Regions from separate parts of the Pseudomonas nanhaiensis genome, predicted to be linked through region 2. Evidence: riboswitches for the same ligand, from Rfam matches in the RefSeq annotation. Region 2 holds a riboswitch; each other region holds the start of a gene.
What was found. A riboswitch is a leader RNA that binds a small molecule or an ion and turns the genes downstream of it on or off. The one in region 2 is predicted to bind cobalamin.

Region 1 (9,889 bases), 1.8 Mb from region 2:
ATCACCACCCGAGCGCCGCGCCGCGTCATTTTGCTCGGCCTGGTGGTGGTCATTGCCAGCCTGGGGCTGACACCGTTCATGAAGCTGCAGTTCTTCCCCAATGCCGATCGACCGCAGGTGGTCGTCGAGCTGTACATGCCGGAGGGAACCGATCAGCAGCGTACCGAGACGGTGGCAGCCGAGCTGGAACAGATGATTCGGCAGCGGCCGCACGTGTCGTCCGTGCACCGCTTCGTCGGCTCGGCCGGTCCGAGCTTCTACTACAACCTGATGCGTGCGCCGGAAGCGCCGAATCGCTCCCGTCTGGTGATCACCACCGAATCGTTGGCCGACACCAGCGGCGTTATTCATTGGGTGCGCCGACATGTGGCAGAGACCATGCCGGAGCTGGACGTGGTGGCGAGCACGCTCGGGCAGGGCCCGCCGCGTGCAGCCCCGGTGGAGGTGCGGGTGTATCACCATGATGATCGGCAAAGAATAGCTGCGGCAGAGCAGGTGTTTACTCTGCTCAAGCAAAGCGAAGGGGCGGTGGACGTGCGGCATGATGTCGATCTGGGCGTACCGGTCCTGAAAGTTGATGTGGACGATGCGCTCGCGCAGCGCTATGGCGTTACACGGGCCGATGTGGCGCGCACGCTGTTCACGCAGAGCCTGGGCTTTACCGCCGAGCAATACCGCCAGGAACTGGATCCGATCCCGCTGGTGCTGCGTTCGCGCGAAGGCACACAGCAGAGTATCGAACGGCTGATGTCGGCGCAGGTGTTCAATGCCGAGGGGCAGGGTGTGCCGTTGACTGCGGTTGCGCGCATCGCAGCCGACTGGCAGCCAGCGTCGATCCGTCAGCGTGACGGCGTGCGACTGTACACAGTGACTTCCGGGCTTGAAGACGGCTACAGCTTCAGCCAGGTACTCGATCAAATGCAGACGCGACTCGAGACAGAGCCCTTGCCAGCCGGCGCTCGTCTCGAACTGGGCGGTGACGCTGAAGGCTCGGGCGACGCCAACCGTGCGCTGTTCACCACGGCACCCGTCGGCGTTCTGCTACTGCTGTTCTTCCTGCTGCTGCAGTTCAATTCCTTCCGCCGGGTAGGGATCATCCTGCTTACGGTGCCGCTGGCCAGCGTCGGGGTGTTCCCGGGACTGGTGCTGTCCGGTTCGCCTTTTGGCTTCCAGTCGGTGCTGGGCATCATCGCGCTGGTCGGCATCGTGGTGAACAACGCCATCGTGCTGATCGATGTGGTGGATCAGCGTCTGGCCGAGGGCCGGTCGATTGGCGAGGCGGTTGCCGAAGCCGTAACGCGTCGAACTCGGCCAATCCTGCTGACCACGGCTACCACCATCGCCGGACTGTTGCCGCTCGCGTTTTCGTCTTCGACGCTATGGCCGCCGATGGCCTGGGCGATTATTTCGGGGCTGCTGGCGTCAACCGTGCTCACCTTGCTTGTGGTTCCGGCGGTGTGTCGTCTGTCATTGGCATCGGACGCAACGGATGATTCAGGAGCGGTTATCGACGCGGCTTGAGTCCGGCGGCAGCGGAGTTGCGAGAGCGTGACAAAAATAACCGCTAACTGCTTGACTCGCCTTGGGGAATGGTTAAAATGCGCGCCAGTTCAGATGACAGGGTGCACCCCACCCGTACCGTTCGCGGAGTCGCTGGGCCAACGCGCAGCGGTAGTTCAGTCGGTTAGAATACCGGCCTGTCACGCCGGGGGTCGCGGGTTCGAGTCCCGTCCGCTGCGCCACTATTCGATTAAAAAAGCGACCTTTGGGTCGCTTTTTTCGTTTCAGGCGCCGCTGTCGGAGTTACAGCTCGGTCTGCTTGCCGGTGAACTTGGTGACCGGCTTCTCGGTATCCTCACCCAGGCGCTCGGCGAACACCTTAAGGGCGCCGATGAGTGGCGTAAGCGAAGCCCAGAGTTTGTCGTCGTGTAGCATCTTGTATGCGCCGGTGATGCCAGGCGCATCCTCACGCTTGTTCTGTGGTGCGTGTCGGCTCAGCTCTGTCATGGCATCCTTCAGCCCGAACACCACCTTGTAGAATTCCCCTGGCTCGATACGCGATAGCGCCATGAGCAGAATCGACAGGTTCTGAACCGCGTTGAGGGAGCCTTCCTGATTGAGTCCGTCGACCAGCACCTTGGTCACTTCGCTCTTGGATGACACCAGATCGTTGGCAAAGCGCAGAACGCCGCCTTCATGCAGGCTTTGCAGCAATCGCTCGAGCTCTTCGTGCGCGTCGGGACCGATGGGCGTGGGTTTGACGTCATAATCGATTGGTTCTGCCATCAGAATTTCTCCGGCTGAGGTGCGTGAACGGGCGGTTCCACGTAGTCCGGTTGCATCCATTTCACTTCCACGGGTACGCCTTCGTTCGGTGTGCGCCTGCCGTTGCGGAAGTTGTGAGCCGGCAGCGGCGACGGCCCCCGCTCGCGGGGCAACACTTCGAGCTTGACCGCCGTTTCCTTGTAAGCCGGCGTGTTCACGTCCGGGTCATGGTGTTCGCCAGTCAGGAGGTTGAGCCCCGGCTTGCCCTGGTGAATCGGCATGAACAGCGTCTTGCCGCGTACCCGCTCGGTCACGAGGGCCTGGACGTCCACTGACCCTCTGCGCGAGGTCACGCGAACCCAGGTGCCGTCTTCGATTCCGTTTTCCTTGGCCAGCTCCGGGCTGACCTCGACGAACCAGTTGGGGGACAGAGGTAACACGCGATCGCCGCGTCCGGTTTGATTATCGCCCTGGAAATGTTCAAGCATACGCCCGTTGTCCAGCATCAGATCGTATTCGGCGTCCGGACCCTCGGCCGGCTCTTTCCATTCCAGCGGGAACAGCACGGCCTTGCCGTCCTCTGTATGGAACCCGTCGGTATAAAGCAGGGGCGTGTCGGTGCCATCTTCGCGGACCGGCCAGCACTGGGACTTCCAGCCTTCCAGCCGGTCGTAGCTGACGCCGCGGAACATGTCGGAGATTTGCGCGCATTCGGCCATGATTTCGGAGGGGTGTGTATAGCCCCAATCGTGACCCATTCGTTTGGCCAGATCGGTCAGAATCTCCCAGTCCGGGCGGCTGTCACCCAGTGGCGGCATGACCTGGTAGAAGCGCTGAATGCGGCGCTCGGTGTTGGTGAAGGTGCCTTCCTTTTCCACGCTGGGGCAGGCCGGCAGCACCACATCGGCGAACTGGGCGGTGCGGCTGAGGAAGATGTCCTGCACCACCATGAACTCCAGCCCGGTGAAGGAGCTGTGAACCCTGCGGCTGTTGGCGTCGGAGAAGGCGGTCTCTTCGCCGATGATGAACATCGCCTTGAGCTTGTCGGTGCCGGCATCCTGGACCATCAGGAAGTTGTCCGAGCCTACTTCGTCTGAAAGCTGCTCGGGCGGGACGCCCCAGGCTCTGGCCCACTTGGCTCTAACTGCCTCGTCGGTGACCTTTTCGTAGCCGGGATACATGTTCTTCAGGCAACCGAAGTCGCTGGCGCCCTGTACGTTGTTGTGACCCCGCATGGGATAGCCGCCGGTACCCGGCTTGCCATAGTTGCCAGTGACCAGCAGCAGATTGGACAGCGACGTGCTGGTGTCGGCGCCATGGCTGTGCTGCGTAATGCCCATGGCCCACAACAGGCAGACCGATTCAGCTGCGGCGATCATCTCCGCCGCGTCGATCAGTTGCTGCCTGGGGATGCCGGTCTTCTCGGCGGCGAAATCCATGGTGAACGGTGCAAGCGACTGGTGGAACTCCTCGACCTGATTGACCTTGGTTCGCAGGAACTCGGTATCAGCCAGGTCATTGTCGAGGATGTAGCGCGCCATCGCCGAGGCCCAGATCATGTCTGTGCTGGCGTTCGGCCGCAGGAAGATATCGGCACGCTCGGCCATCTCGTGCCCGCGCACGTCTGCAACGATCAGCTTCTGGCCGCGCAACTTGCGCGCCGCCTTGAGCTTGGAGGCGATGACGGGGTGATTCTCGGAAAGATTGCTGCCGACGATGACGATCAGGTCGGCCTTCTCCATGTCGGCGATGCTCCCGGCATCACCGCCGTAACCCACTGTGCGAAAGAGTCCCTTGGTTGCGGGGTTCTGGCAGTACCGGGAGGAATTGTCGACGCTGTTGGTGCCGATGATCAGGCGGGCGATCTTCTGCGTCAGATAGGCTTCTTCGTTGCTGGCCTTGCTCGAGCCGATGAACCCGATCTTTTCAGGCCCCTCGGTGTCGCGGATTTCCATGAATCGTCGCGCCACCAGATCCAGTGCTTCGTTCCAGCTCGCCTCGCGAAATTTGCCGTTCTCACGGATCAGCGGCGTCGTCAGACGCTTGGGGTCATTGACGAAATCCCAGGCAAACTTGCCCTTCACGCAGGTAGATATGCCGTTGGCCGGCGCATTTTCCACTGGTTGCACCTTGAGGATCTGTCGATCACGCGTCCACATCTCGAAGGAGCAGCCGACGCCGCAGTAAGTGCAAACGGTCTTGGTGCGCTTTACCTCCGGCTGCCGCCAGTGCTTGTCCATGACCGAAATCGCAGTGATCGGCTTGGCGCTGATCGTGCGTTCGACGGTCTTGACCATGTCGATCATCGGACGCTTCACCTCCTGGGGAATGGACGTGAAGGGGCCCGCATCGGGCTGCATGGTCTTTTCCATCAGCGCATTGCAGGGACACACGGTCACGCAATGCCCGCAACTCACGCAGCTTGATCCCTCGATGGTGTCGCCGCCATCCCACAGCACGCGCGGACGCTCCATGGTGAAGTCGATGCTCAGCGTTTCGTTCACCTCGACATTCTGGCAGGCCTCGACGCAGCGTCCGCAGAGGATGCACTGGTCGGGATCGTAGGTATAGAACGGGTTGGAATGGTCCTTCTCGTGCGGCGTGCGCTGGAATTCATAACGCTGAATCGGAATGTCCATGCTCACGACCGTGTCGTGAAGGGTGCAGTCGTTGTTGTTCTCGCAGACGGTGCAATACAGCTCATGCTTGGCGAGCAGACGGTCCATCCCTTCGCCGCGTGCGGTCTGCGCCTGGCCGGTGCTGGAGAGCGCCAGCCCCTCGGAGGTTTTCAAGGTGCAGCCGCGCTGCAGCTCGCCATCGACCAGCACCCAGCAGGTATCGCAGGTCTGCAACGGTCCCAGAGACGGGTGATAGCAGACATGCGGCAGATCGATGCCGTGTTCGCCGAGGAATTCGACCAGAGGCTGATCCGCTTTGCCGGTCAGTGTCTGTCCGTCGTAGATAATCGTGCAGTCTGTCGCTTTGCTCATCAGGGCACCTGTTATGGGGCCTGGTGCTCATCCGGCTTGGACCTTCCTGGCATCCTGCGCCTTCTTCGAAGCGCTCTGGCAACAGATGGTGAGGTCGCACCATCGCGAACGAACCACTGCTCCCGCCGGCGAACCGGCGTTGCCAAACGAGCGAACCCTGGCCATCTGGTCTAGGACGACGTTTTGGTGGTCTCGCTTTCGGATTGGGACTGGTATGGGAAAGATTCGTTCACGGCTACCGGACCGGTTTCCGCCTGCTGCCGGCTGCAGCGTCCCCGCGCAGCCTGAGCGCCTAGCGATGAGGGTGGCTGCGGCCGACATGGCTGCCGTCGGACTCCGACGGCGTCAGCGCACCAGTGGTTTTCAATTGCCCAAGGATTGCGCAGTGGTCGATGTCCTGCGAGCCGGCACATCGATCCCGTAGCTGAGCCAGCTGAGCCTGCAGTTGATGGAGGGCATCGATGCGTGTCTGCACATGGCGCATGTGCTCGTCGATCAGACTGTTCACCGAATCACAGCTCTCGCTCGGCTGGTCACGCAGGGACAGCAAGCGTCTGATCTCCTCCAGCGTCATGTCCAGAGAGCGGCAGTTGCGAATGAACGTCAGCCGCTCTACATGTTCGCGCCCGTAGATTCGATAGTTGTTCGCCAGGCGGGACGGGGCAGGGACCAACCCCTCACGCTCGTAGTAACGAATGGTTTCTACCGGGCACGCCGTGACGGCGGCCAACTCTCCGATCCTCATGACGCGACTCCTGACAGACTGTCCCGTTTCATGGTGACGACTGGCAGGCGTTGTGGCAAATCCGCTATCCGCAATGCACCGCCGAACCGCAATCTCCGTTGACGCCTTGTTACAAAACTTCTAACCTTGCGCCTGCTTCAGGTGCCCGCCAATGATTCGGTGGGTGAAACTGGGAAGCCGGTACGCTCGATGAGCAAACCCGGCGCTGCCCCCGCAACGGTATACAAGTGCCGCCAGCCATCTGGCCGGCAGCGATCGCTCAGACCACTGTGCCTCGGCATGGGAAGGTGCAATCGCCGAATCGACGATCCATGTGATGGATCATTCACTTGTGAGCCCGGAGACCGGCCTGACGCTTTCACAGCAGAGCGGCGGGCTTCTGCGGGTGTGCGGCTCGCGTGCCGTCTGCCAGCGTTGTTCGCCCCTGCATTACCAACAGCAGGGTCGTGCGGGTAGGCACGACGGAGCAGCCAGACACCAATGAATACTCTTCTTTCCGCCTCGGTCGCCGCGGCCATCTTCGCTATTTCCACGTCATCCGTAGCAAACCCCTATCGCCTCGACGATCAGGTGGTCACGGCCACCCGAACCACTCAGAGCACCACCCCCGGTATCGCCGCGACCAGTGTGATCGGCCGTTACGAAATCGAGCGTCTGCAGGCCAACAATGTGCCGGATCTTCTGCGCCGGGTACCCGGACTCAGCCTGACAAACACGGGCGGCGCGGGCAAGAATACGACGGTCAGCATTCGAGGCAGCAACAGCAACCACGTACTGGTACTGATCGACGGCGTGCGCACGGGATCGGCCACAACCGGTGATGCGGCCTGGCAGAACCTGCCGGTCGAGCTGATCGAACGCATCGAAGTTGTGCGAGGGCCGCGCTCCAGTCTGTACGGTTCGGAAGCGATCGGTGGCGTCATCCAGATATTCACCCGACGCGGTGAACAGGACGGCGTCACGCCCTATGCATCGATCACCGCCGGCAGCCACAACCATCACGCCGGCAGTGCGGGTGTGTCGGGCGGACAGGGCAGCGCCTGGTACAACCTTGGCGTCAGCAGCCTGGATACGCGTGGCATTGATGCGCGGCCGGGCTCACCTGCACCGGAGCCGGACCATGACGGGTATCGCGAATTGTCGGCCAGCCTCAACGGCGGCTATCGCTTCGACAGCGGTCTGGCGCTGGATGGCTATCTTACCGAAGTGCGCTCGCACAACGACTTCGATTCCGGCCGCCTCGCCAATGCCGATAACGTGCTCAAGACCTATGGAGCGCGAGCAGCCTTTGCTCCGCTCGAGCCCTGGCAGGTCACGTTGCAGGCAGGGCGCAGCGAGGACAAGCTCGATACCTTCAATGGCAGTGTGTTCAACACACGCATCGATACCCGTCGCGACAGCTTCGGTTGGCAGAACGACCTGCAGGTCGGCACGGATCAGTTGCTGACCCTCGGCTACGATTATCTCGAGGATTCGGTCAACGGCACCACGGACTTCCGTGAAGACAGCCGGGACAACCACGGCGTGTATGCCCAATACCTCGCCGACTTCGGCCGCCATAGCTGGCAACTAGGCGTACGCAGCGACGACAACCAGGAGCATGGCCGCCACAATACCGGCAGTATCGGCTATGGGTTTGCCGTCAACCGCGCCATTCAGGCGACCGCCAGCTATGGCACCGCCTACAAGGCGCCCACCTTCAACCAACTCTACCATCCCATCAACGGCAACCCCGGTATCACTGACGAGACCTCTCGCAACGTCGAGGTGGGCCTGAACGGGAATCATGGTTGGGGAGACTGGTCCGTCGCGGTGTTTCGCAACGAGATCGAAGACCTGATTGCCTACTTCAACCAGGGCGACGGGCTCCGCGCCTACAACATCGATCGTGCGGTGATCCGTGGCATCGAGTTTGATGTAGGCAGCCAGTGGCAGGGTTGGGACTGGCGCGGCAATCTCACCTTGCAGGACCCGGCCAATCGGTCCAACCGCGCGAATCAGGGTGATCTCCTGGCGCGCCGCGCCGAGCAGTTGTTCAATCTGGACGTAGACCGCCGCTTCGGCTCGATCGGCGTCGGAGCCAGCCTGCATACGGAAGGCCGTCGTTGGGACAATGCAGCGAACACCAACGAATTGTCTGGCTACAATACAGTCGATCTGCGCGCGCAGTACTGGTTCAGCCATGCCTGGCGCGTTCAGGTCAGCGTCACCAACCTGTTCGACAATGATTACGAAACCGCTCGCACCTATCAGCAGCCGGGGCGGGCAGGCTATCTCACCTTGCGCTACCAACCGATCTGAACAGTTGACTTATAACGACAGCAAAAAAGGGGAAACACATGCTCGAACTTTCAAAACGTAGCCAGATTGCGGTCGGCATTGCGCTGGTCCTGCTGATGGCAATGACACGCGGCAGCCATTTCAATCTGGTCGACCTGCCGAGCGCCTCATGGGCGGTGTTCTTCCTCGCTGGCGTGCTGCTGCGCCCGCGCTGGGTTTTCCCTGCGTTGTTCCTGCAGGCAACCTTCATGGATGTGATGAGCGTCGGCTGGACCAATGCCGGCCACCATTGCATGACCGTTGCCTACTGGATGCTGGTTCCGGCCTACGGTGCCCTCTGGTTCGGCGGTCGCCTCTACGCCCGCTGGCATCAGGATAGCGTCCGCAGCCTGTCGACGTTGGCAGCTGTCATGGCAGGCAGCGCGCTGGTGTGTCAGCTGTTCTCCAGCGGCGGGTTCTACTTCTTCTCGGGCCGGTACGCCGAGCCGACCTTCGTCGGCATGCTTGAACGCATCGCCGTCTACTACCCGCAGTACCTGTCGACCATGGCGTTTTACGTCGCTATCGCTGCGCTGTTGTACGCCGCATTCTACGCTGCCGCGCCGCTTCGTGGCGGGCAGGATCACCGCGTGTGAGCGACGCCGAGCGGGATGAACGTCACCGCCTGCGAATGCAGCGCAAGAAGGCGGTGATGGACGAGAAGATTGCCCAGGCGCAGGACGAGCACGGTCTGTTGCTGGTGCTGACGGGCAACGGCAAGGGCAAGAGCAGTTCTGCTTTCGGTATGGCCGCTCGCTCGCTCGGCCATGGTTACAAGGTGGGTATCGTCCAGTTCATCAAGGGTGCGCGGAGCACCGGCGAGGAGACGTTTTTCCGTCTTTTCCCTGACGAAGTCCGCTATCACGTGATGGGCGCCGGCTTTACCTGGGAAACCCAGGACCGCAAGGACGACATGGCCAAGGCTCAGGCTGCATGGGCTGTGGCCGTGGAGCTGATGAGCGATCCGGACATCGCCCTGGTGGTGCTGGATGAGCTGAACATTGCGCTGAAGTACCGTTATCTCGAGGTTGAGCAGGTGGTGAAGGACATCGGCTCTAGGCCGATGCATCAGCACGTGGTGGTGACCGGACGCGGCGCCCCGCCCGAGTTGATCGAAGCCGCTGACACGGTGACCGAGATGGGCGTGGTCAAGCACGCCTTCAAGGCGGGCATCAAGGCTCAGAAGGGAGTGGAGTTTTGACCGATCGCACATGCCCGGCGCTGCTTGTCGCGGCACCGGCTTCAGGGCAGGGCAAGACCACGGTTACCGCTGCGCTGGCCCGACTGCATGCCCGCGAAGGGCGTCGCGTGCGGGTCTTCAAGTGTGGCCCGGACTTTCTCGATCCGATGATCCTCAGGCGCGCCAGCGGCCAACCGGTCTATCAGCTTGACCTGTGGATGATTGGCGAGCAGGAAAGCCGGCGCATGCTCTGGGAAGCCGCGGGCGAGGCCGATCTGATTCTGATCGAAGGCGTGATGGGTCTGTTCGACGGCAACCCGTCGGCGGCGGATCTCGCTCGGCGGTTCGGCGTGCCGGTGATGGGCGTTATCGACGGGTCGGGCATGGCGC
Region 2 (9,889 bases):
GGCAGGCGGTTCGTCGCTGCCCGGCGAGATAGAGAATGTTCCCCATCGACTCCACCGTGCCCAGATTGTGGGTGCTGACCGGTATCGGCAGCGACATGAGGAAGTTGTACATGGTGAACCCGTAGCTGCATTCGCCGCCCATGGTCGCGATGCGCAAGACTATTTCGCTCGCGTCCTGCTGGACGGCTTCGGAGCACTTGCGAATCAGCTGACCGCACGTGCTGGAATTGATCGGGGCAGTGAAGTTGATGACGTGAACAGTCATTACGCGTTGGTCTCCAGTGGGCGCAGGAACCGCTTCCTGGCCGATGTGCGGGCGCGTTGCGCGCAGGTTGTCACCGGTGGACTGTCTGCAGCCTGTCGAGTTCGAGCGAGGCATGTGTGCACAGGGAGGCGCGGCTTGGTCGGGAACATCTGTTGGGCACCCGGTCTACTGCTCAGATGAGCAACGGGTTGACCTTCTCACGGTGTCAGGGTCGAGCATGGTCCAACCCTCAAGGAGACATCACATGAACAAGCTCGAACTGCAAGTCCGTGACATGACCTGTGGCAACTGCGTGAAGCACGTAAGCGAAGCACTGGAGCGCCAGCCGGGCGTCGAACGGGCGCTGGTAGATCTGGACTCCGGCCGCGCCGTGGTGTCGGGCAACGCCGACCCCGATCGCTTGATCGCTGCGCTCGAGGAGGAAGGTTACCCGGCCGAGCTGCTCGGCCGGGACTGACGCAGCTCGGCTTACTTCAGGCTCAGGCGCAGCAACTGCTCACGCAGTACATCGGGAATCGGCACGGGACGGTTGCTAGCCGGGTCGATCACCACCATCACGCTGTTCGCGGCGGCCTGCATCGCGCCCTGATAGCGGGCGCAGCCGGTGAACACGAACGAGCTGTTGCCGATGCGCGTTATGCCGGACCCCAGGTCGACCGGATCGAACCCGGGGCGGTACTGCAAAAAGCTGATGTCGGCCGAGGCGATGAGAATGCCCAGTCCGCCCATGTCCAGGCTGCGAATGCCGCTGAAACGCGCCTGCTCCATGTAGCGCGCCAGGGCTGCTTCGCTGCGCTGGCTATCTGCGTCCAGGTCGGCGTAGCGCGGGGTAAGCGGCTGGCATACCGGAAACTCGCTGGTCGCATCGAGCCGGGCAATGTAAACAGCCGGCGCCAGATCCAGCGGCCGGCTGACCGACGCCTGCATGAGTGTTTTGCGGGTCTCCTCGGGTAGCGCAACCCGCTGTCCCTTCTCGAATGCGCCGATCCGGCACTGCTGAACGCCCACATGGTTGTCGTCCTGGTACAGGTCGCAGCGGACCTGATACTCGTCCTGCGAACAGTCCAGGATCTGCACCTGGGCCTGAATGTCGCTGCCGTACCAGGAAACCAGCCGGTAGTCGGTTACCACACGAATCGGCCGCAGGCGGATCTGGTCCGAGAACCAGGCGTCCTTCCCGAACATGTCTAGGTGCGCCAGCATGCGCGCCTCCTGATGCAGCTGATAGATCCTCGAGTTGTTGACGTGCCGCCAGGTGTCCAGGTCGGTATAGCGGGGCGTGATCGAGCAGCGGAAGGTGGCTTCGGCCGGGTTGTTGCGTGCACTCATCGGGTCGAATTCCTCGATATGGATTCCTGACAGCGCGAAAGAATGGCGGCTCCTTGCCTCCCGGCGCAACCGAAGCGTAGCTGCATCACTGCTGCAAATGGCTGTGCATCGCAGGCACGGCGGGGCGCATTGCGGTGAACCTTGAATGCCGACGCTGCTCTCAAATAACAGGTGCCAGCCAGAGAACCTGTATGAGCCAGCCACTGGAAGAGTACAACCGCAAGCGAGATTTCGCCGCCACGCCGGAGCCATCCGGCGAAGCCAGGCGCCGCCGTGGCGGCAAGCGCACCGCCGCCGGCAAGGCGCTGCAATTCTGCGTGCAGAAGCATGACGCCACGCGCCTGCACTACGACTTCCGCCTTGAGCTCGACGGGACGCTGAAGAGCTGGGCGATACCCAAGGGGCCAAGCCTCGATCCCCGGTCCCGCCGGCTGGCCGTTCACGTGGAGGACCACCCGCTGGATTACGCCAGTTTCGAAGGCAACATACCTGCTGGTCACTACGGAGCGGGAGATGTGATCGTCTGGGACCGTGGCGTATGGATTCCGCAGGGCGATGCACAGGCCGACTACGAGAAAGGCAAGCTCAAATTCGAGCTGCAGGGCGAGAAGCTGTCGGGCATCTGGAATCTGGTGCGCACCCGCATGGATGGGAAGAAGGAGCAGTGGTTTCTGATCAAGTCCAACGATGAGGTGGCCCGGCCGGAGCGCGAGTACGACATCGTGGCCGAACAGCCGCACAGCGTGCTCAGCGATCGCACCATCGTCGAGAAGAAGCGCGGCAAGGCTGCTGCAGCAAAGGCCGACAAGGGCGCTAGCCCAAAGGCGCTGAAGAAAACCCCAGCCGCCCCCCGACAGGCGAAATCCTCTGGGACGGCTTCGCTGTCCGGTGCCGAAGCTGCGCCGCTGCCCGAGTCGATCAAGCCGCAACTGGCGACTCTGGTCGAAACGATTCCGGACGGCGAATGGCGCTACGAGATCAAGTTCGACGGTTACCGCATCATGGCCAGGATCGAGGACGGCGACGTGCGTTTGCTGACCCGCAATGGTCATGACTGGACGGCGAAAATGCCCCGTCAGGCCGAGGCGCTGGCGAGCCTGGCGCTGGAGTCGGCCTGGCTCGATGGTGAGGTGGTGGTCACCGACGAAAACGGTCTGCCGGATTTCCAGGCGCTGCAGAATGCCTTCGAGGAAGGCAAGAGCGGCGCCATCGTCTACTACGTGTTCGATATGCCGTTTCTGAACGGCAGTGATCTGCGCAAGGTACCCCTGGAGGAGCGCCGCGCTGCGCTGGCAGAGGTGCTGCAGCGCAGCGAAGACGACATTCTCAGATTTTCCGAAGACTTCGACGAATCGCCCGATGCGATGCTCAACAGCGCCTGCCAGATGAAGATGGAAGGGCTGATCGGCAAGCGCTCGGGCAGCAGCTACGTGTCGCGGCGCAGCAACGACTGGATCAAGCTCAAGTGCAAGCACCGGCAGGAATTCGTGATCGTCGGCTTCAGCGAACCCAAGGGCAGCCGCAGCGCATTCGGTGCCTTGCTGCTGGGTCTGCACGATGCCGACAGTGGCGAGCTGCGCTACGCCGGCAAAGTCGGCACAGGCTTCAATGAAGCGAGCCTGCGCAGCATCCACAGGAAACTCAAACCGCTGGAAGTCGACAAGCCGGCACTTGCCAATCCGCCAAAGGGAGTTGATGCGCGAGGCGTTCATTGGCTGAAGCCGAAGCTGCTGGCGGAAGTCTCGTACGCCGAGATGACCAAGGATGGCAGTGTGCGGCACGCTGTATTCCAGGGGCTGCGAGACGACAAGCCGGCGACGGATATCGTCGCCGAAAAGCCAGCCGCGGCGCCGCAGGGCGGTGCCCGGGGCGGGTCCGCCAAGCAGACCGGCAAGGCGGCTGGCAACGCCGGACCGAATCTGCGCATCACCCACCCCGACCGCGTGATCGATGCCAGTAGCGGGACCACCAAGCTGCAGCTGGCGGAGTACTACGCCCGGGTCGCCGGCTGGATACTGCCCCATCTGCAGAATCGCCCTGTAGCGCTGGTCCGCGCCCCCGAGGGCCTCGCTGGCGAGCTGTTCTTCCAGAAGAACGCCGACCGTCTGGCCATCCCCGGCATCGAAACCATGGGCAAGGAATATTCCGGCCAGCCGGTGATGATGGTCAACAACGCTGAGGCGCTGATCGGCGCGGTGCAGATGGGCACCATCGAATTCCACACCTGGAATGCAACGTCCGCGGATCTGGAACGGCCCGATCGCTTCATCCTCGACCTTGATCCCGATCCGGCGCTGCCGTGGAAGGCGATGGTCGAAGCGACCCAGCTGACACTGGCAGTGCTCGACGAGCTGGGGCTGCAGTCGTTTGCCAAGACCAGCGGCGGCAAGGGTATCCACCTGGTGGTCCCGCTCACCCCGTCTGCCGGATGGAGCGAGGTGAAAAGCTTCAGCCAGGCCATCGTCAAACATATGGCCAAGCTGCTTCCCGAACGGTTTTCTGCGGTGTCAGGGCCGAAGAATCGCGTCGGACGCATCTTCATCGACTATCTGCGCAACAGCCAGGGTGCCACCACCATCGGCCCCTTCGCCGCGCGCACCCGTGAAGGCATGCCGGTATCGGTGCCCATCTTCCGCGAGGAGATTACCGAGATCCCGAGCGCCAACCTCTGGACTGTCCATAACCTGCACGAACGGCTCGAGGAGCTGGATGATGATCCCTGGGCCGGCTATGCCGAAGTTGAGCAGACCATTACTGCCGAGATGCGCGAACGTCTCGGTTTGAAACGTTGACCCCAACGAGGAGTACGCTCATGCAGAACTATCACGTCACCCCGACCGACAATGGCTGGCAGCTGATCAAGGAAGGCGCATCGAGGCCGGCAAGGCGCGCGCAAACCAAAAAGGAGATGCTGACGCTGATGAAGGAATTCATGGAAGGCAAGACTGGCTCGGTGAAGATTCATCTGCAGGACGGGAGCATCCAGGAAGAGCGGACCTATCCGCGCAGCGCCGACCCGGCCCGTAGCGAAGGTTGAAGCGCGCCTGGCCCGAACCTACCGGTCAGGTTCGGGTCACACCCTGTGAATCCCCCTTTTTCAGGAGCGTCGCATGCTTAAATTTCTCGCCAGTACGGTCGGTATCATCTTCCTCATCGGCCTGTTGGTCATCATTGGCCTGCTCATGCTGATTTTCTGATTGCTGCCCACCGAATCTGACCGCGTGCTTGATTCCCACGTGTGCCCTGCGTATGGTGCTTCGCTTGCCACGCTTTGACGCGCGGCACATGGAGTGCGTGGTGCCCGTTCCGACGGGTTAAATTGGAAGACAGTCGAATGCTGTCGCTGCCCCCGCAACGGTAGGGTCGTCCCGGACGACCGAGCCCGATACAGCCCACACTCCCTCAGGTTAGGTTGCGGTGGGCGACTTCCCGATGGATTGCAGAACATGCGTCTTCTGCTGTCGTCGGTAGCCCACGTCATGACGGAGTGGGCATGCGACACCATCGAATTTTCTTGCTGCTGTTTCTCTTCGGCCTCTTCTGGCCGGCTCTGGGTCACGCCCGGATCAACGCCATTGTTTCCCAGTACAGCGCTGCCGAGTTTGCGGCGGCCGCTGCAAGCTTCGCTGACTCCGGGGCCCAGGTCCCGATCAGCGCCCGGACGCCGGAGCAGCTTGCAGAGCTCAGTGACGCCGAAATCCAGCGCTGGCTGAACGATGGCACGCAGGTGCTGGCGGTCGGTCTGTTCGGCCCGGAAACCGAACGCCTGCACACCTTGTTGCAGCGCTGGCCGGGGAAGGATCTTTTCATAATGCACAGCGAGCAGCGCCTGGTGGCGCTCTCCCGCAGCGCTGGCGCTCCGACGTTCGATAATGCCGATCAGGCGCGGCTGCTGGGAGCGCAGAAGCCGGGCAATGATCTGTCGAAGTGGGTCGCGGATATGCAGCGCGCGCATCCGCAGCAGGCCGAGTGGATCCAGGCGCGCAGCTACTGGCTGGCAGGCGGCAGCGACAATATCGCCCGGCTGCTGGGTTGGCTTGCCGCGCGCAGCGAGCCCCGGGTGAACGTCGCGGCACCTGTAGCGCGCCCGCCATGGCGTTTCTACCAGGCCGGCGCGATCCGCGACCTCGAAGAACTGCAATGGAGCGATGGCCGCAGCGTGGCGATCATAGATCACAGCCGCGCCGATCGCAGCGGCGACCGAGAACTCAACGACCAGCTCTGTAAGGCATTGGCGGACCGCAAGCTGGGCTGCGTCAGCGTGTTTGCTGACTGGGGTGAAGGCACGGTATCGGCGCTCAAGTGGCTGGTCGAGCGGAAACAGGCGCCGCTGGCCGCCGTGGTGGTGCTGCAGGATTTCGTCATGGGCGGCGGCGAAGGCCGCGAAGAAGCCAGCAGGCTTCTGGCCCGGCTCGATGTGCCGGTGATCAAGGGCTTGCGTCTGGATGATCGGGATGAGCAGGCCTGGCAGCTCTCCACTGACGGGATCGGGCGCGACAAGGTGCATTACCAGCTGGCGCTGCCGGAACTGCAGGGCGCCAGCCAGCCGCTGGCGCTGGCCACCTGGCAATCTGCGCGCGAAGATCCGGTCAGCGGTATCCGCTACGGCTTCAGCGTTCCGATCGCCGAACGGGTCGAGGCACTGGCCGATCGGGTTCGCGGCTGGCAGCGCCTGCAGGACACCGACAATGCCAGCAAGCGGGTCGGCATCATCTATTACAACCATCCGCCTGGCCGCCACAATATCGGTGCGGACAATCTCGACGTACCCCAATCACTGCTGGAAATACTTCGTCGCCTGCAGGCCGAGGGGTACGCTACCGGTCCGCTGCCCGCGTCGGCCGATGCCCTGCTCGACCTGCTGCAGGAGCGTGGGGTCAACCTGCCTGAACACAACGACGCGCTGGCCGAGATGGCGCAACACATTCAACGCGTCAGTGGCGAGAGTTACCGTGACTGGTTCGCTGGTCTGCCTGCTGCCCTGCGCGCCGAGATGGAGCAGGGACCGCTTGGCTACTGGCACGCCCAACTGCGTCGCGCCGTGGAGGCCTCGGAATTCGAGCGAGCCACCCAGGTGCTGGAGCAGGGCAGCAGCGAACTTCATCACGTGCTCGACGGCGTGGAGCACCCGGCACGCGAGCGTGCCCTGGATCTGCTGGCGCAGCTCGAAGCGCTTTACCAGCAGGCGCTGGAGCAGCCGTCCCAGGCGGACTGGGCTGCCGCCGAGGAGCGGGTCGCGGCGCTTGCCGCTACCGGCGTCGAGGGCTTGCGCGGCTGGGGCGAGGCGCCCGGCAGCGTGATGGTGCACAAAGGCGACCTGCTGCTGCCCGGGTTGCGCTTCGGCAACGTCTTCATCGGGCCGCAGCCACCGCGCGGCTGGGAGATCGACGAGGAATTGCTGCACGCCAATCTGGTCTTCCCGCCCCCGCATCAGTACCTGGCGTTCTACCACTGGTTACGCGAGGACTTCGCAGCCGATGCGCTCATTCATCTGGGCCGTCATTCTACCTACGAGTTTCTACCGCGCCGCCGCGCGGCGTTGAGCGATGAAGATTATCCGCTGCAGATCATCGATGCCGTGCCCAGCATCTATCCCTACATAGTCGACGGCGTCGGTGAAGGCATTCAGGCCAAGCGCCGCGGGCTGGCAGTGATGGTCGACCACCTTACGCCGCCGCTGGTCGTCACGCCGCTGTACGATCATCTTCTGCAGCTGCGCCAGCTCATCGAGAGCTTCGAGACCGGTAGCGGCCAGCATGACGGGCCGGCCCGGCGGGCGACTATCGCCCAGATCAAGTCGATCGTCAGCCAGGCCGGGCTCGAGGAAGAGCTGCGTGAATCCATGGCTGATCCCCTCGCGGCGCGCGGTATCGCCTTCGAGCAGGTCGACGATGATCTTCTGGTGCACGAGGTGGGCCACTACCTGACCAACATTCAAGAACGCTTCATGCCGCTGGGTCTGCATGTGTTTGGCCGACCCTGGACCGATGACGCCGTCGACACATTGCTGGCATCGATGGGTGACTCAGCCGTCGAGCATCGCCAGGCCCTGATCGACTCGCCCGCCGCGGAAATGAACGCCTTGATGGCGGCGCTGGATGGGCGCTTCGTGCAGCCCGGCAAGGGTAACGACCCGGTGCGCACTCCTGAAGTGTTACCCACCGGTCGCAACTTCCATGCGCTCGACAGCAGCCTGCTACCGAGTCGCGTGGGCTGGGGTCTGGGTCAGGAGCTTGCCAGTCAGGCGCGGCAGAAGCCCGTCGAGCCGGGCAGTCGCGAGGCGGTGGTGCTGTGGGCTTCGGACACGGTGCGCGACGAAGGTGCGATCGTCGGCTTCGGGCTCGATTTGCTGGGCATCGAGCCGCAGTGGAACAGCCGTGGCATCGTCCAGGGCATCCGCCGGGTACCGCTGGAAGGCGACCGCGAACGCCGTGATGTTCTGTTCACCACCTCGGGGCTCTTTCGCGACCTCTACGCCGACCAGCTGGCGTTGCTCGAACGTGGTGTGCTGCTGGCGCTCGATGGCGCCTCGGCCACCATACGCCGTGACTTCCCTGCGTTGAATGCCGCGCTGGATGCGGCGCTGGCGCCGCTGGGCAACACAATCAGCAGCGGCGGCGAGGAAAGTCTCGAGAAGAACAGGGTAGCGGCCAACTGGGTGGCCGATGCAGCCCGCAGGCTCGATGAAGGCCTGGGAGACGAGCAGGCTGGGCGGCTGGCATCGTTGCGGCTGTTCGGTGTCGCCCCGGGTAGTTATGGCGCCGGGGTAAACACCCTGGTCGAGCGCTCCGGCAGCTGGGACCAGCGCAGCGAACTGGCCGACGCCTACGTCTCCCGCATGGGCCACGCCTACGGGCTGGACCAGCAGGGCGAGGCCGTGCAGGGCGTGTTCGAGGACAATCTGCGGCAGGTCAATCGCACCTATCTGGGGCGCTCGAGTAACCTCTATGGCCTGATCGACAACAACGATGCGTTCGACTATCTGGGCGGGCTCAGCCTGGCGGTCGAGCAACTGAGCGGCAGCTCGCCGGATAATATCGTCATGTGGCACAACGATCCGCAGCGCGTGCGTCTCGAGCCGCTGGGCAGTGCGCTGACCGCCGAGCTGCGCGGGCGCTTCCTCAATCCGGCCTGGATCGAGGCGTTGATGCAGCACGACTATGCCGGCGCCCGCACGATGGGCAGCGAATTCATCGAATACCTGTGGGGTTGGCAGGTGACCAATCCCGATCTGATCCGCGATTCAGCCTGGGAGGAAGTCAAGGCAGTGTACATGGACGATCGCTATGACATCGGGCTGGACACATTTCTCGAGCAGGGCGCCAATGTGCACGTTAAGACCAACATGCTGGCGGTCATGCTGGTAGCGATCGAGAAGGGCTTCTGGGAGGCTGACGAGGCAACCGTCGCCGAACTGGGTAGCCAGTTTGCACAGCTGGTTGGTGAACACGGACTACCGGGCAGCGGTCATACCAGTCCCGACCATCCGATGCTCGACTGGCTGGAGCCGCAATTGCCGGAAGCGCTGCGCCAGGCATTGCATGATCGGCGCGAGGCTGCCCGGCAGCCGGCGCAGCAGGATTCTGGTCCCAGCAGCATCAGCGAGGTCACCCTGGAGCGGTCCGAGCAGCAGCAGCCAACGGCCGAGGCCGACGAAGGCGAGGGTGGCCGGGCCATGACGGCAAGTGCGCTGGTCGGTCTGGTCATCTTGCTGCTGTTGCTTGCTCTGGGCATCTGGCGCGGCCGCGGTCGCACTCTGGCGAGGTAGGCTCATGTTCGATAGTCAGGTATTTGCCTGGTTGCACCTTCTGGTCGGCTGGCTCCTCAAGCCGGTGACCTGGGGGCTGTTCGCGCTGCTGGTGGTGGCGGTGGTCGACATAGGTATCGCGATCGGCGAGCGCTTCGGCGGCCTTGCGCGCTGGGCGCTGATGCCGGTGGAGGCCGTCGAGCGGTTGGCGCGTCGTCGCCTGGATCGTGCCGACCTGATCGGCCGTGTCGGGCCGATGCTGGGGTTGATGGGCACGTTGATTCCTCTTGGGCCGGGGCTGGCTGCGCTGGGGGACGGCAACGTGCAGATTCTCAGTGTGGCTATGCGCGTCGCCTTCGACACCACCGTGCTCGGGCTGCTGGCCGGTGTTCTCGGGTTCGCCCTGTCGCGCCTGCGTCGTCGCTGGTACGACGATCTGCTCGACGCCATGGAAGCGGCCAGACAGCAGGAGCGGAGCGATGAGCCGACGCTGGCGCTCTAGCCGCTTTGCCACCGGCGAGGATGACCCGCTCGGACCGTTGGCGAAT
Region 3 (9,889 bases), 670 kb from region 2:
TCCGCCGCGCAGCAGGATCGCAGCGCCTGGGTCCGCGCCAAGACCGAGTGTGAGGTCGCCGAGGTCAGCTACAGCAAGTTTCGCGAGCTTAGCCAGCGCGATCCCGACCTGCTCTACGCAGTCGGCCGTCAGATGGCCGAGCGGCTGCGCAACACCACTCGCAAGGTCGGTAACCTGGCCTTTCTCGATGTCACCGGCCGTGTGGCTGGCAGTCTGTTGGAACTGTGCAAACAGCCCGACGCGATGACGCACCCGGACGGCATGCAGATCAAGATCACCCGCCAGGAAATCGGCCGCATAGTAGGCTGCTCTCGCGAGATGGTCGGCCGCGTGCTGAAAAGCCTCGAGGAACAGGGGTTGATAGAGGTCAAGGGCAAGACCATGGTCATCTACGGCACCCGCTGAACTGCAGCCCTTCGACCGCTCATGTACAATCGTCCGGATGAATTCCGATGGCGAGGCGATTATGGGCTTGAACAACCAGTGGATGCAGCGCGACATTTCGGTTCTGTGGCATCCCTGCACCCAGATGAAAGATCACGAGCACATGCCCATCATTCCGGTGAAACGGGGTGAAGGCGTGTGGCTGCATGACTTCGAAGGCAATCGGTACCTTGATGCGGTCAGCTCCTGGTGGGTGAATGTCTTCGGCCACGCCAATCCCTACATCAACGACCGGATCAAGCAACAGCTCGACACGCTCGAACACGTTATTCTCGGCGGCTTCAGTCACCCGGCGGTGATCGAGCTGTCGGAGCGTCTGGTGGACATCACCCCTGCATCGCTCACCCGTTGCTTCTATGCCGACAACGGCTCGTCGTGCATCGAAGTGGCACTGAAGATGAGCTTTCACTACTGGCTCAACAAGGGTCAGCCGAAGAAGAAGCGCTTCATCAACCTGTCCAACAGTTATCACGGCGAAACGCTTGCCGCGCTGGCTGTCGGTGACGTAGGCCTGTACAAGGCGACCTACGAGCCGCTGCTGATGGGTGTGATCACCGTACCGTCACCCGACTGCTACGAACGTGAACCCGGGACCACCTGGGAAGAGCACAGCCGCACAATGTTCGAGCATATGGAACGCGCCCTCGCCGAGAATCATGAAGAGGTCGCAGCGGTGATCGTCGAGCCGCTGATCCAGTGTGCGGCTGGGATGCGCATGTACCATCCGGTGTATCTCAAGCTGCTGCGCGAAGCCTGTGACCGCTACGGGGTTCACCTGATTCACGACGAAATCGCGGTTGGATTCGGCCGCACCGGCACCCTGTTCGCCTGTGAGCAGGCCGGCATTACACCTGACTTCCTGTGTTTGTCCAAGGCACTGACCGGCGGCTATCTGCCCATGGCGGTGTGCATGACCAACGACGACGTGTATGACGCCTTCTACGATGATTACGAAAGCATGCGCGCGTTTTTGCACTCGCACAGCTACACCGGCAATCCGCTGGCCTGCGCGGCGGCCCTCGCCACGCTGGATCTGTTCGAACAGAACAACGTGATCGAAGCAAACAAGGTGCTGTCCGCGCGCATGGCCAGCGCAACGGCGCACTTCGTCGATCATCCGCACGTAGCCGAGGTTCGCCAGACCGGCATGGTGCTGGCTATCGAGATGGTCAAGGACAAGGCCAACCGTACGCCCTACCCCTGGCAGGAGCGGCGCGGCATCCGGGTCTATCAGCATGGCCTGAAGAACGAAGCCCTGCTGCGTCCGCTCGGCAGTGTGGTGTATTTCATGCCACCCTATGTCATCACACCGGACCAGATCGATCATCTGGCTGCCGTCGCCTGGGAAGGCATTCAGCTGGCGACGCGGGACTGAAGGGTGCGTGTCTCGCGCTTTCATCTCGATGCCGACCTCTGCGAAGGCGAACACCTGCTCGAAGGTGACCTGGCGCACTACGTGGGGCGCGTCCTCCGGTTGAGCCCGGGGGCCGCCATACAGGTATTCAACGGCAGCGGCCAGGAGTGGCCTGGACAGATCACCGAGGTGGGCAAACGCGAGGTCAGGGTTACGCTTGGGCCGTCCGTCGCCGGCCTCGCCGAGCCCGCCCTCACGGTACATCTGGGCCAGGCGCTCTCACGCGGAGAGCGGATGGACTGGGCCATCCAGAAGGCGGTGGAGCTCGGCGTCAGCGAGATCACGCCCCTGTTCACCGAGCGTTGTGAAGTGAAGCTGCAAGGCGAACGCGCCGACAAGCGTCAAGGTCACTGGCAGCAGATTGCAGTCAGCGCCTGTGAACAGTGTGGGCGCAGTGTCATCCCGATCATCCACCCTCCCCAGCAACTGGATGCCTGGCTGGAATCACTGCAGTGCGAGCTCAAGCTGGTTCTGCACCATCGCACCGAGCAGGATCTGTCCAGTCGGCCCCGCCCCGCATCGATCGGCCTGCTCATCGGCCCCGAGGGCGGGCTCTCGCCAGAGGAAATCAGCCGGGCGGTCGCCGCGGAGTTCGTTGCGGCGCGCTTCGGTCCCCGGGTGTTGCGCACGGAAACGGCGCCCGTGGTCGCGCTGAGTGTCGTTCAGCAGCTGTGGGGCGATTTCTAGCGCAGCGCTTGCCTTTCTTCCTCGATCAGGAACCAGCATGGATTTGATGCAGATTGCGCTGATCGCCCTGGGCGGTTTCGCCGCCGGAGCGATGAACGCGCTGGCGGGGGGCGGCACGTTCTTCTCCTTTCCCACGCTGCTTGCGGTTGGCATCGCTCCGGTTACCGCCAACGCCACCAATGCCGTGGCGCTGTGGCCGGCCAGCGTCTCCGCTGCGCTGGCGCTGCGCCCGGAACTGCGGCGTCTGTCGTTCCGCCGCTATCTGGTCCCGTTGATGATCGCGGCCGCCGCCGGCGGCCTGGCTGGCGGCCTCCTGCTGCTGCTCACCAGCAATCAGATGTTTTACACCCTGGTGCCCTGGCTGCTGCTGCTGGCTACGCTGCTGTTTACCTTCAGCGCCTGGCTGGGCAAACAGGTGGCACGGCTCGATACCGCTCAGCGTGGACGCGAACATCTGACGCCGGCCGGTTTCTGCTCGCAGCTGGTCGTCTCGCTGTACGGCGGGTTCTTCGGTGCCGGGATGGGCATCATGATGATCGCCAGTCTGGCGATCTCCGGGCATACGCAGATCGCCCGCATCAACGCGATCAAGAGCCTGATGTCGTCGGTCATCTACAGCGTCGCCGCACTGACTTTCATCATTGCCGGCGCAGTGCACTGGCCGGCACTGGGCATCATGCTCGTGGGCACCATCAGCGGTGGCTATTGTGGTGGACTGATCGCCCGCTGGCTGCCCAACATCTGGCTTCGCCGGGTCGTCACGGTGATCGCCTGGTCGTTGACGCTATATTATTTTCACGACGTGTATGCCTGATTGATTCCCCGGGTCGGCTTGGGTAATGTTCGCCGGGACCCGATCCAGTCCAGATAACCGAGGTAACCGCATGGCCCGGAAGAAACCGGTGGTTTTTGAACAGTCGCTTGGCGAACTGCAGGCACTGGTCGAGCGGCTGGAAAGCGGCGACCTGAGTCTGGAACAGTCGCTGACAGCCTTCGAGCAGGGTGTCGCCCTGACCCGGGAATGCCAGCAGGCGCTGACACTCGCCGAACAGAAGGTTCAACAGCTGATCGAGCAGAACGGTGCACTGACGACCACCCCCTTCGACGGCGAAGCCGAATGAGTCCCTTTGCCGATTACCTGCAGCATTGTCAGGAGCGCATCAATCGGCATCTGACCGCTCAGCTGGTTAATCAGCACCCCCTGCTCGACCGACTCTACGCCGCCATGCGCTACAGCGTGACCATCGGCGGTAAACGCGTCCGACCGCTGCTGGCCTACGCCAGCTGCGAAGCCTTGGGCGGAGAATTCGAGCAGGCCGACAGCGCCGCGGCGGCAGTGGAACTGATCCACGCCTACTCACTGATTCATGATGATCTTCCGGCGATGGACGATGATGACCTTCGCCGCGGTCAGCCGACCTGTCACCGCGCCTACGACGAAGCGACCGCCATTCTCGCCGGTGACGGACTGCAGGCATTGGCTTTCGACTGGCTGGCGAAGGAAGAGCACTACAGCCCGGCGACGCGGCTGGACATGATCCGCTTGCTCGCCACGGCCGCCGGCCCGCAGGGGATGGTTGGCGGTCAGGCGATCGACCTCGGCTCGGTTGGCCGGAAGCTCGATCTGGCCACGCTGGAAGACATGCATCTGCACAAGACCGGGGCGCTGATCAGTGCCGCAGTCCAGCTCGGCGCCCTGGCCAGCACTCGGGCCACGCCGGAGCACTTGCACAGCCTGCGCAGCTACGCCCGGGCGATCGGTCTGGCGTTTCAGGTGCAGGACGATATTCTCGACGTGCAGAGCGACACCGCCACGCTGGGCAAGCGTCAGGGTGCCGACATCGCCCGCGACAAACCGACTTATCCGGCCCTGCTGGGGCTCGCGCAGGCCCAGACCCTCGCCCTGCAGCTGCGTGACCAGGCGCTGGAATCGCTGGAAGGTCTTGGTGCGAATGCCTCGCGCCTGCGCCAGCTCGCCGATTACATCGTTCAGCGCCGGTTCTGAAGGCTTGCTCATCCGGCCTCGGACCGGTCTGCGGAACCGTGGCCAGCCGCAAACCGGCAGCGCAGTTGGGCAAGCCGAGTCAATCGGGTAAACTGCCGGTTTGATTTTTCGCCAGCGCGCTGGCACCCAGAGTGCAGTATCGATGCCGAGTACCTTTCACGAAATACCACGCGAGCGTCCTAGCACCCCGCTGCTGGACAGCATCGACGACACCGCGACACTGCGCCGGCTGGACGATGACAGCCTGCTCGTGCTCGCAGACGAGCTGCGTGCGTTTCTGTTGTGGAGCGTAGGTCAGACCGGCGGACACTTCGGTGCCGGTCTCGGCGTCATCGAGCTGACCATCGCGCTGCACTATGTCTATCAGACGCCGGTGGACCGGCTGGTATGGGATGTGGGCCACCAGGCCTATCCGCACAAGATCCTTACCGGCCGACGCGAACGGATGCAGACCCTGCGCCAGAAGGACGGCCTGGCCGCCTTCCCCCGCCGCAGCGAAAGCCCCTATGACACCTTCGGCGTGGGACACTCGAGCACCTCCATCAGCGCTGCCATGGGCATGGCGGTGGCCGCGCGTCTGCGCGGTCTGGAGCAGCGCACGGTCGCGGTCATCGGCGATGGCGCACTGACTGCCGGCATGGCGTTCGAAGCGCTCAATCATGCCTCCGACGTCGAGCCGGACATGCTGGTGGTCCTCAACGACAATGACATGTCCATCTCGCGCAACGTTGGTGGTCTGTCCAACTATCTGGCCAAGATTCTCTCCAGCCGCACCTACTCGCATGTTCGCGAGGGCAGCAAGAAGGTCCTGTCGAAGATTCCCCAGGCCTGGGAGCTGGTACGGCGCACCGAAGAACATGCCAAGGGCATGCTGGTGCCGGGGACCATGTTCGAGGAGCTGGGCTGGAACTACATCGGTCCTATCGATGGGCACGATCTGCCGACTCTGGTGACCACGCTGAAGAACATGCGCAAGCTCAAGGGGCCGCAGTTTCTACATGTGATCACCCAGAAGGGCCGGGGCTTTTCTCCGGCTGAAGCCGATCCTATCGGCTATCACGCGATTACCAAGCTGGAGCCCAAACCCGCTCCGGCGACACCGGCAAGCGCCAGCAAACCGAAATACTCCAACGTTTTCGGTCAATGGCTGTGCGACATGGCTGCACAGGACAAACGCCTGGTCGGGATCACCCCGGCGATGAAGGAAGGCTCCGACCTGATCGCCTTCAGCGAACGCTTTCCGGACCGCTACTTCGACGTTGCCATCGCCGAGCAGCATGCAGTGACCCTGGCGGCAGGCATGGCCTGCGAAGGCATGAAGCCGGTTGTGGCGATCTATTCGACCTTCCTGCAACGTGCCTACGATCAACTGGTGCATGACGTCGCAGTGCAGAATCTCGATGTCCTGTTCGCCATCGACCGTGCGGGCCTGGTCGGCGAAGATGGGCCGACCCATGCGGGCAGTTTCGATCTGTCGTACCTGCGGTGCCTGCCCAACATGGTCATCATGGCCCCGGCCGATGAAAACGAAACGCGGCAGATGCTCAGCACCGGCTTCCTGTTTTCCGGTCCGGCCGCTGTCCGCTATCCGCGCGGCATCGGCCCGGGCGCAGCAATCGACCCGTCGCTCGAACCGTTGCCAATCGGCAAGGGTGTGATTACCCGCCAGGGTAGCGCGGTCGCCATGCTCTGCTTCGGCACCTTGCACGCCAACGCACTGACCGCTGCCGCCTCGCTGGACGCCACCGTGGCCAACATGCGCTTTATCAAGCCGCTGGATACCGATCTACTTCGCCAGCTGGCAGAGGACCACGACCTGCTGGTTACCGTCGAGGAAAATGCCGTCATGGGTGGTGCCGGCAGCGCGGTGAACGAGTGGCTGCTTGCCGAAGGCATCAGCAAGCCCGTTCTCAACCTCGGACTTCCAGACATCTACGTCGAACACGCCAAGCCATCGGAAATGCTGGTTGAATGCGGTCTTGACGCCCCCGGTATCGAGAAGGCAGTACGCGCTCGGCTGGCACTGTCTGGTGAACCGACGATCAGGCAGGCTTGACCCCATCGCGCCGAACCAATAAAGTCCGTCGGCTTTTCAATCGCAGGGTGCCCGGTTATGCCGGGTGAAACGGGAAGTCGGTGCAACTCCGACGCTGCCCCCGCAACGGTAAACGACCGCAGGCCAGGCCTGCAGAGCGCGCCATCAGCCACTGTGCTTCAGCATGGGAAGGCGGCCCGCTCGATGTCGTGAGCCCGGAGACCGGCCCTGATGATTGCTGAGGTGACGCGGAGGGCGCCACCGGTCAGCGCAGGCGTGCGGCCGATTCCCTTCGAACCTCAAGCCTGGCCGACTTTCGCCCTCCTCAAAAGCTGCTTTTGAGGATATTCATGAACAAGTCGTTGTTTCTGCTACCTGCCCTGCTTCTGCCGACCGGCGCGCTCGCGGCCGGCCCCCTCGCCCTGAGCGACAGCATTATCACTGCCTCGCGGCAGCCCCAGCCAGCCGGCAGCACTGCCGCTGCCAGCAACGTGTTTACCCGCGCCGATATCGAACGACTGCAGCCCCGATCCGTGGCCGAGCTGCTACGGCGCATCCCTGGCGTATCAATCACCACCAACGGTGGATTGGGCAGCCTGACCACCCTGTCGATGCGCGGCACCAGCGCGACGCAAAGCCTGGTGCTGGTGGATGGCCAGCGCATCGGTAGTGCATCGGCCGGCCAGCCCAGCCTGGAGTTTTTGAATATCGAGAACATCGAGCGCATCGAGGTCATCCGCGGGCCGCGCTCGGCGATCTATGGTTCGGATGCGATCGGCGGTGTAATTCAGATATTCACCCGTCGGGGTACCCCGGGCCTGCAGCCCAGATTGAAGCTGGGTATCGGCAGCAATCAGACCTATGTGCGCAGCCTGGGGCTCTCCGGCGGCGACGCGCGCACGACATTCGACATCGGCGCAACCTTGAGCGAGACCGCCGGCTTCGACCGCACGCGCCACAATCAGGGCGGGGACCAGGATCGCGACGGCTACCGCAACGAGGCTTACAACCTGAGCGTCGATCATTGGGTGACCGACGCCGTTGAGCTGGGCGTCCGTTTAGCTGAACAATCGGGCAACACCGAGTACGACCTCTTTGGCAATCCAGAAGACGATTTCCGGCTGAGCACTGCGTCGACCCATCTGCAATGGCAGGCCAATCCGCTCTGGACGACACGCCTCGAGGCCGGTCATGCCGAAGACAAGCGCGACAGCCGCTATGATCTCGCGACATACACGTACAACACCTACCGCGATTCGGCCAGCTGGCTGAATACCTTGAAGCTGAGGGACGCGCACCAGCTGCAGGCTGGCCTGGATTGGTGCGAGGACCGCCTGCACAGCAACTCGAGCTTCACCCGGACCGAGCGTTACAATCAGGCTGCCTTCGTGCAATACCGGTTCGGCGGCGATCGCCTCGGCGTGGAGCTCGGTTGGAGGCACGATGACAACGAACAGTTCGGCCATGCCAACACACGCAATGCCGCACTGATCTTGCCGATTGCTGACGGCCAGAGCCTGGTGGCTTCCTATGGCGAAGGCTTCCGAGCTCCGACCTTCAACGACCTCTACACGGCCTTTGGCGCCAACCCACTACTGAACCCCGAGCGTTCCAAGAGCTACGAACTGCAATGGCGCGGCCAACTGGACCACGCCGACCTGCAGGTGGCTGCCTTTCGGACTGACATCGACGACATGATTCTCCTCGACCCGTTCTATGTGGCGCAGAACATCTCAGAGGCGAGAATTCACGGACTGGAACTGAGTGTGGGGATGGATGTGCTCGGCTGGGAAACCGCCGCCTCCGCGGCCTGGCTGGATCCCCGCGAGCGCGGAACCGGCAAGCAACTGCCGCGGCGGGCCAAGCGCACGCTGAGCATCGACGTCGATCGCCGGTTCGGCGATGTCGGCATCGGCTTCGGCGTGATCGCCAATAGTCAGCGCTATAACGACCGGGCCAACGCGCAAGCCCTGTCCGGCTTCGGCACGCTGGAGGCGCGGGCCAATTGGAATATGCTCCCTTCGCTGCGGTGGGATTTCAGCGTGAGCAACCTTCTTGAGCGTGACTATAGCCTGGCCAACTACTCGACGGCCGGACGTGTCTATTCTTACCAGGAGGAGCAGCTCAATGCGCGGCTGTCGATGACCTGGACGCCGGAGATGTGAAGTCGGCAGGCAGCACCCTGCTGACTGGGTGCTGCCTCCACGCCAGCCGGTCAGCGAACCTGGCCACCTTCGACAACGCTCTTGCTCGGATTCAACAGCCGGCAGAGCTCGGATACTCCCTCCGCGATGGCCGGAGTGGGTCTGACCAATGTGTCGCTGCGCAGCGCATATAGCCGCGCATGCCTGACGGCGGCAATGCCCTGATGGGCCCGCCAGCGGTTCAGCCATACCTGCGCCCGCTCCGATTGATCTGCCAGCGCGATGATGAATTCAGGATCTGCCGCCAGCACGGACTCGACGCTGACCTGCGGTGACAACCCGGCCTGGGAGTGAAAAATGTTTCTCGCTCCGCAATGACGCAGTGCATCACTAAGCAACTGTTCGCCGGCGATCGTGAAGATGGGGTCATCCCAGAGCTGCACGAACACCCTCGGCGGGCGCGTTCCGGCAGGTCGAGCCGTACGATCCAGTTGGGATCGGAAGGCGGCGCTCAGCTCAGCCGCTCGCTCCCTGCGCCCCAGCACACTGCCCAGCTCCACGGTCATCGCATCGATCTGCGCCAGCGTCTGTGGGTCGAAGCGACGCACGTCTATCCCCAGCGCCTCAAGACGCGTCAGCAGTTCGGCCGGATTGCCCGAGGTCCACGCCAGCACGAGGTCGGGACGGGCCACGACGATGCGTTCAAGCGACAGCGACTGGTAGGCGCCAACGCGTGGCACGGTCTCAAGCTTTTTGGGAAGCGACTGGTCATCGATCACGCCGACCAGCCGGTCTTGCGACTCGAACAGGACGACCATGTCGGTCAGAAAGGGCGCAAGACTGACGATACGCTCGGCAGACGACAGCGGAAGGCTGAGGCACAGCAGCGCGCCGGTCAGCCAGGCCCGCACTACTTCACCCAGGCAGACGGCGGGCGATAAAGCAGCATGATGCCCTGCGTGGCGAGTACCAGCAGAACCAGCGGCACCAGCTCGGCGGTGCATACATAGTGGAGCATGCCGACCCAGCCAGGCAGCTTGGCGTGCAGCAACCCCATCAGCTGCTGATGATGGAGCCGGCTCCAGGCGTCCTCGGCAGTCGTGGAGGTACTCTGTGCATCCGCCTCGATCAACGCGCGCTTGTAGGTGCGAAACCGCCAT

Region 1: linked by a shared signal. The riboswitch ahead of btuB (TonB-dependent vitamin B12 receptor) and the one ahead of KEM63_RS01490 (cobaltochelatase subunit CobN) in region 2 are both predicted to bind cobalamin.
Region 3: linked by a shared signal. The riboswitch ahead of KEM63_RS15170 (TonB-dependent receptor domain-containing protein) and the one ahead of KEM63_RS01490 (cobaltochelatase subunit CobN) in region 2 are both predicted to bind cobalamin.

Annotation. Positions count from the first base shown of each region.
Region 1 covers NZ_CP073751.1:2,161,979-2,171,867, reverse strand. Annotated here, with positions in the region: gene KEM63_RS09765 (efflux RND transporter permease subunit) at 1-1,521, shown strand, start outside; tRNA gene KEM63_RS09760 (tRNA-Asp) at 1,666-1,742, shown strand; gene KEM63_RS09755 (helical membrane plugin domain-containing protein) at 1,804-2,286, opposite strand; gene fdhF (formate dehydrogenase subunit alpha) at 2,286-5,255, opposite strand; gene cadR (Cd(II)/Pb(II)-responsive transcriptional regulator) at 5,548-6,000, opposite strand; cobalamin riboswitch at 6,123-6,367, shown strand; gene btuB (TonB-dependent vitamin B12 receptor) at 6,481-8,301, shown strand; gene KEM63_RS09735 (hypothetical protein) at 8,340-8,915, shown strand; gene cobO (cob(I)yrinic acid a,c-diamide adenosyltransferase) at 8,912-9,520, shown strand; gene KEM63_RS09725 (cobyrinic acid a,c-diamide synthase CobB) at 9,517-9,889, shown strand, end outside.
Region 2 covers NZ_CP073751.1:316,779-326,667, forward strand. Annotated here, with positions in the region: gene KEM63_RS01460 (ATP-dependent Clp protease proteolytic subunit) at 1-265, opposite strand, end outside; gene KEM63_RS01465 (heavy-metal-associated domain-containing protein) at 510-722, shown strand; gene KEM63_RS01470 (acyl-CoA thioesterase) at 734-1,594, opposite strand; gene ligD (DNA ligase D) at 1,786-4,386, shown strand; gene KEM63_RS01480 (DUF2188 domain-containing protein) at 4,407-4,631, shown strand; gene KEM63_RS01485 (hypothetical protein) at 4,657-4,830, opposite strand; cobalamin riboswitch at 4,873-5,005, shown strand; gene KEM63_RS01490 (cobaltochelatase subunit CobN) at 5,088-9,362, shown strand; gene KEM63_RS01495 (MotA/TolQ/ExbB proton channel family protein) at 9,367-9,843, shown strand; gene KEM63_RS01500 (DUF2149 domain-containing protein) at 9,821-9,889, shown strand, end outside.
Region 3 covers NZ_CP073751.1:3,302,388-3,312,276, forward strand. Annotated here, with positions in the region: gene crp (cAMP-activated global transcriptional regulator CRP) at 1-405, shown strand, start outside; gene KEM63_RS15140 (adenosylmethionine--8-amino-7-oxononanoate transaminase) at 467-1,819, shown strand; gene KEM63_RS15145 (16S rRNA (uracil(1498)-N(3))-methyltransferase) at 1,823-2,545, shown strand; gene KEM63_RS15150 (sulfite exporter TauE/SafE family protein) at 2,583-3,359, shown strand; gene KEM63_RS15155 (exodeoxyribonuclease VII small subunit) at 3,430-3,666, shown strand; gene ispA ((2E,6E)-farnesyl diphosphate synthase) at 3,663-4,550, shown strand; gene dxs (1-deoxy-D-xylulose-5-phosphate synthase) at 4,693-6,606, shown strand; cobalamin riboswitch at 6,636-6,830, shown strand; gene KEM63_RS15170 (TonB-dependent receptor domain-containing protein) at 6,936-8,750, shown strand; gene KEM63_RS15175 (cobalamin-binding protein) at 8,801-9,640, opposite strand; gene KEM63_RS15180 (hypothetical protein) at 9,640-9,889, opposite strand, start outside.